2 regions of the Bacillus sp. GW823-FHT06B01 genome follow, and region 2 is predicted to be linked to the other one. Evidence: predicted binding sites of a transcription regulator. Region 2 holds the regulator's gene; the other holds the start of a gene.
What was found. Region 2 encodes LexA, which represses DNA repair genes until DNA is damaged. Its sites were predicted from a motif close to CGAACATATGTTCG; they were not measured.
Positions count from the first base shown of each region.

Region 1: recN (DNA repair protein RecN) is a predicted target of LexA. The motif match lies at 1,039-1,052, and genes of this name have one in related genera.

Region 1 covers NZ_JBXAHR010000002.1:659,129-662,349, forward strand. The annotation lists gene AC1Q8N_RS10520 (TlyA family RNA methyltransferase) at 1-313, shown strand, start outside; gene argR (arginine repressor ArgR) at 456-905, shown strand; gene recN (DNA repair protein RecN) at 1,172-2,911, shown strand; gene spoIVB (SpoIVB peptidase) at 3,030-3,221, shown strand, end outside.
Region 2 covers NZ_JBXAHR010000012.1:39,989-43,209, forward strand. The annotation lists gene AC1Q8N_RS28165 (DUF1700 domain-containing protein) at 1-396, shown strand, start outside; gene AC1Q8N_RS28170 (DUF4097 family beta strand repeat-containing protein) at 397-1,203, shown strand; gene lexA (transcriptional repressor LexA) at 1,292-1,912, opposite strand; gene AC1Q8N_RS28180 (YneB family resolvase-like protein) at 2,054-2,710, shown strand; gene AC1Q8N_RS28185 (DUF896 domain-containing protein) at 2,756-2,995, shown strand; gene AC1Q8N_RS28190 (bifunctional metallophosphatase/5'-nucleotidase) at 3,035-3,221, opposite strand, start outside.

The DNA of each region.
Region 1 (3,221 bases), on a different contig from region 2:
GGATGTAGCAGCGTTAATTAAACCACAGTTTGAAGCTGGAAGAGAGCAAGTTGGGAAAAAAGGTATCGTTCGTGATCGAAAAGTACATGAGGCTGTCGTAGAAATGATTGTCGACTTTGCTATAAAAGAAGGATACGACGTAGAAGGTTTAACATTCTCACCAATTACGGGCGGGGATGGTAATATTGAATTTTTAATTCATCTGAAATGGCATGGTGAACGTGAGAATGGCGAAAATCATTCTCCAGTTTCTGTTGAGCAAGTAGTTACAGAGGCGCATGATGTCCTAAAACAAAAAGGAAAAGGGGAATAACATATGTTGTTCCTCTTTTTGTTGTAATTGTATAATGATTGTAAAAACAATTGTGTACAAGCAACGAATTATAAGTTAACATAAATAAGTGAAGTATACCAATGTTTAAACTATGGTAAGAGATAGTGTGAGGTGCAAATGTATGAATAAAGGTCAGCGCCATATTAAAATCAGGGAAATTATTGCGAACAAAGAAATTGAAACACAAGATGAATTAGTTGATATTTTACGTAATGAGGGATTTAATGTAACGCAAGCAACAGTATCGCGCGATATTAAAGAACTGCACTTAGTGAAAGTGCCATTACATGATGGGCGCTATAAATATAGCTTGCCAGCAGATCAACGATTTAACCCGTTACAAAAATTAAAACGCAATCTAGTGGATTCATTTGTAAAATTAGACACGGCAGGACATATGCTTGTGCTAAAAACATTGCCTGGTAACGCTCATTCACTTGGAGCACTTATTGATCATTTAGAGTGGGATGAGATCATCGGAACCATCTGTGGTGATGATACTTGCTTAATTATTTGCCGTACACCTGAAGATACAGGTGTTGTCTCTGATCGTTTCTTAAATATGTTGTAAAAAAAAATCTTGTTTGCTTTCCTCTGTAAAGTGGAAAGTGAACAGGATTTTTTTATTGGTTAAAAATGTTAATTCTTAATTGTAATATAATATTTTCTCTGAATAAAATTAGAAAATAGGTGGATTGACCCGTAAAACGAATGTTTGGTACAATGGAGCGGTTAGAAAAGTAATTTATACATACAAACATATAGTTTGACTATTTGAATGAAGAACTGAGAAAAGCCCTTAATAGGGGATTAGTTTATAACGAGGTGAATGGGGCATTGTTATCGGAATTATCGATTAGAAACTTTGCTATTATTGAGGCATTAAATATTTCTTTTCAAAAAGGGTTAACGGTTTTAAGTGGTGAAACAGGGGCCGGAAAATCGATTATTATTGATGCGATTAGTTTACTTGTAGGTGGCCGTGGTTCAGCGGAATTTGTTCGATACGGAACAGAAAAAGCTGAGATAGAAGGGCTATTTTATGTAGAAGATGATAAGCATCCGTGTATTGAAAAGGCAGAAGAGTTGGATATAGAAATAGAAGACGGCATGATTATTTTGAAGCGTGATATCGCTGCAAACGGAAAAAGTGTATGTCGTGTAAATGGGAAACTGGTCACCCTTAGTATATTAAAGGAAATTGGAAAAACACTTGTTGATATTCATGGGCAGCACGAAACACAAGATTTAATGAATGAAGAGCGTCATATGTTTATGCTTGATCATTTTGATGGAGATCGCATTGTCAAACAATTGGGTATATATCAAAATGTATACGCTGACTATGAGAAATTAAAAAAACAGTTAAAATCGTTAAGTGAAAATGAACAACAAATGGCGCATCGCTTAGATTTAATTCAATTCCAGCATGAAGAAATCAGTAAGGCGGATTTAAAGATGGATGAAGAAATTGAATTAACTGAAGAACGATTGCAAATTTCTAATTTCGAAAAAATTTACAAAGCATTAGGCGATGCATATCGCTCATTAAGCGCTGACGGACAAGGGTTAGATAATGTACGAAGCGCAATGGGACAAATGGAGAGTATTACACATTTAGATGAAGTTTATCAAGAAAATCATGATTCAATTGCAAATAGCTACTACTTATTAGAAGAAGTTGCATATCAACTTAGAGAAAAGCTCGATATGATGGAATATGATCCGAAGCGTTTAGACGAAATTGAAACGCGTTTAAATGAAATTCGTATGCTAAAGAGAAAATATGGAAATACTGTAGAAGAGATTTTAGCGTATGCTGATAAAATTGAACAAGAAATTTTTACGATTGAAAATAAAGACGTTCATATTGAAACGACGAAGAAGCAATTAAAGGAATTAGAAAGTGTTATTCTGCAAGAAGCAACGTCGTTAAGTAATATGCGTCATGAGCTTGCAGAGCATCTTACAAATGCCATTCATCAGGAATTAAAAGAATTATATATGGAGAAAACAAAATTTGAAGTGAGAATCATGAAGAGAGAAGGAAATGCTGAAGAGCCTCTTGTTGAGGGTGCCCCGGTAAGACTTACGGCGGATGGCTACGATCATGTGGAATTTTATATTTCAACAAATCCAGGTGAGCCGCTAAAACCACTTTCAAAGGTCGCTTCTGGCGGAGAGTTATCTCGTATTATTTTAGCTTTAAAAAGCATTTTTTCTAAGCATCAAGGTGTTGCATCTGTTATTTTTGATGAAGTGGATACTGGTGTAAGTGGTCGGGTTGCACAGGCTATTGCGGAAAAAATTTATCGAGTATCAGTAAACTCGCAAGTACTTTGTATTACGCACTTACCTCAAGTAGCTTCAATGGCGGATTCACATTTATTTATTCGAAAACAAGTAGCGAATGATCGGACAATTACATCAGTTACCGTTTTAACTATGGAGGATAAAGTAACAGAAATAGCTCGAATGATTTCTGGTGTGGAAATTACAGATTTAACGACAGAACATGCGAAAGAATTACTTACGCAAGCGCATCATTTTAAACAGACAGCAGAGGCTATCCAGTAATGGATAGCTTTTTTTCTCAAATAATGATTTCTTAATTCTTCCGGTTATAAATAAAGCACTGCAAGGAGAGATTAAAAAGTGAAGCCAAGAGGCTGAATGTGGGGTAGGAGCGAGGAGAGTGAACAAATTGAGATTAGAAAGATTTCGCAAAATAATAGGTCTTTGTCTCCTTGTTTCTTTAGTTTTTATTGGGTGTTTTAAACCGCTTCGGACGTTTATTTCATCCCCGAAGCAACTTGTTGTTTTTGAAGGGCAACAATCAGAAATAGCTTCATTACCAGTTTTTCACGCTTCATCTACAGATCGTCAT
Region 2 (3,221 bases):
CTTGGCTCTCCGAAAGTAATTGCAAAAGACTTACTTGCTTTGTATCGCTTTGACGAAATGAAAAAGGACCCATCAACTACCAATATAACAAGGGCTGTTATGGCAGCGATTGGACTTAGTTTGTTTAATTTTATTATTGTGTTAGGCCCGTTAGTTGCAATTATTGCTTTTATATTTTCCTTCTGGCTCGGTGGAATTGCTAGTGTAGTGACACCATTTTTCGTTATTGGAAAAGTATTTATGGGTACTTTTATATGGTTGGATTTATTCGTTAGTATAACGTTTGTTGGGGTAGGTTTGTTGTTATGTATTATCGCTTATTATAGTACGAATTGGTTTAAAAAGTTATGCGTACGTTATGTACTATGGAACTTCAAAATGATAAAAGGGGAGTAGATGATGAAGAAAATATTGTTAGTAGCTATCGCTTGTATCATTATTGGAGTAATAGGGATTTCACAAACATATGAAAAAGCCGTGCAAACTGCAGAAGAAGGAAATAAAGAAGACGTAATTAAAAACGAAACACTAAAAAATATAGAAGTTAAGTTAGATGCTGGGGATATTGTTGTCCAAAAATCTCCCGACTCTTCTTTTTATGTAAAGCAATCAGGAGATGTACGTAAACACGAGGTTCGTATTGCTGAAGATGGTGACACATTAAAAATTATTGGGGAAAGAGAAAAAGGTGCTTCATTTGATTTTTCTTTTTACGATTTTAGATTTCAAACGTCTACAATAACTCTCCTTGTGCCTGAACGTTCATACCAAGAGATAAAAATAAATTCATCAGCTGGACAAATAGAAATAAGTGATGTGAAAAGTGACTGTGTAAGTGTTGGGACACTCGCTGGAGAAGTAGATTTGAAAAATGTCACAGCAAAAAGTGTGGAAGGATCTTCAAAAGCTGGTGAGGTGAGCTTTAAGAAGGTAATAGGAAAAGTAACTGTGAAGTCGGCTAGCGGGGAAGTGCATATTATGGATCATGATCCTAAATATGATGTAGAGGCAAGTTCAACCGCTGGGGATGTAGATATTACTTTATTAGAAAAACCACAAGATGCAGTTATAACGGGGCAAAGTGCTGCTGGCGAAGTAATGATTTTTAATGAAGAAAATAAAAATATAACAATTGGCAATGGTAGTAAAAAGATTAGTGGTAAAACAGCTGCTGGCGATGTGACGATTGAAACTCGTTCATAAGAAATAAAATGTATGGAAATCTATCAAAATACAAAAAAAGAAGATAATTACCGTATATAAATAAGGTAATTATCTTCTTTTATTATTCTTAATGTAAATCACGATATACGCCAATTACTTTTCCGATAACTGACACTTGTTTTAAAATGATAGGTTCTAATGAAGAGTTTTCCGGTTGTAGACGGAAATGGTCTTTTTCTTTATAGAAACGTTTAACAGTTGCTTCGTTATCTTCTGTTAAAGCGACTACAATTTCACCGTTGTATGCAGACTGTTGTTGGCGAACAACAACTAAATCCCCATCGAAAATACCAGCTTCAATCATACTATCTCCGGAAATACGTAACATAAATACTTGGTCTGCTCCAGCGACAATGCTAGCTGGAAGTGGGAAATGATCTTCTACACTTTCAACTGCTGTAATAGGTAATCCAGCAGTAACTTTTCCGATAATTGGAACTTGAATAACAGATTGTGTCTCTGTATCCATTCGGTTGTCACCTAAAATTTCAATTGCTCGTGGTTTTGTTGGATCGCGTCGAATATATCCTTTTTCTTCTAGTCGTGATAAATGTCCGTGCACTGTAGAACTAGAAGCGAGGCCGACTGCTTGACCGATTTCACGTACGGAAGGTGGATATCCTTTTTCTTGTACTTTTAGCTTAATAAAGTCGAGAATGTCTTGCTGGCGTTTCGTTAACTTTTCCATGTTTTCTAACACCTCGTTTTCTTTCATTTTTCTTATTAATAAGTATAACATGCGAAAAAACATTCTACAAACATAAGTTCGAACGAAAGACGAATTTATGATACACTATAAGGAAAATATAGTGAGAAAGAAGGGTTCAAAATGAATGCAATTATTTATGCACGTGTGAGCACAACAAAAGAAGAACAGGAAACATCATTATTGCGTCAAAAAGATGAATTATTGCATTTAGCTGAGCGCTATCAAATGAATGTTGTAAAGGTGATTGAGGAGCAGGCTAGTGGTTATACAATTGAACGTGATGGCATATTAGAAGTGCTAGATACAATTCGCGATGAACAAGTTGATGTACTTCTCATACAAGATGAAACGCGGCTTGGTAGAGGGAATGCAAAGATTGCATTAATGCACTGTTTACATAAAGAGGGAATAAAAGTATATACGCATACGCATAATGGAGAATTAGAACTCTCTGACTCTGATTCGATGGTACTAGATATAATTGGGATTGTTGAAGAGTATCAAAGAAAGATTCATAATTTGAAAATTAAACGTGGTATGCAACGTGCAGTAGAAAAAGGTTATCGTCCAGAAAATAATTTGAAGAATCGTCATTTAAGCGTAGGACGAGAGAAGAAAGAAGTGCCGATTGAGGAAATTGTACGTTTGCGCAAGAGTGAACTTACTTTCGAAGAAATTGCGGCAACGCTTCGCGGCTTTGGTCATAATGTTTCAAAAGCGACTGTACATCGTAGATATGTAGAATATACAAAGCAATTGCTTGATAAAGAGGACTAACTATTGTATGATAATAATCAGTTTTGAGTAAAAGGGGGATTCGAGATGCAAAGTCACGAACTCATTGAACGCATTAACTTCTTAGCGAAAAAAGCAAAAGCTGAAGGCTTAACTGAAGAAGAACAACGTGAGCGCCAATCGCTACGTGAACAATATTTAAAAGGATTTCGTCAAAATATGTTAAACGAACTTAAAGGAATTAAAGTTGTTAACGAAGAAGGTACTGATGTTACACCGGCGAAATTAAAGGCTTTAAAAAAGCAAGATAATGCAAAATTAAACTAAAAGATGGGCGAAGCCCATCTTTTTTATTTATTATATCGGTTATTTAATAACTTTCCAGTTATTGTTGACTGATGCCTCTATCTTTTTGTGCTTCAATATATAGTTAGCGATAAGTTCAGACATATCTGTTGGTATGTCTTTTATTACGGGCTTATTTTGAAACATAAAGAAGTTTCCTCCGCCGCTTGCGCGATAATTATTCATAACGACGTCATATTCTTCATTC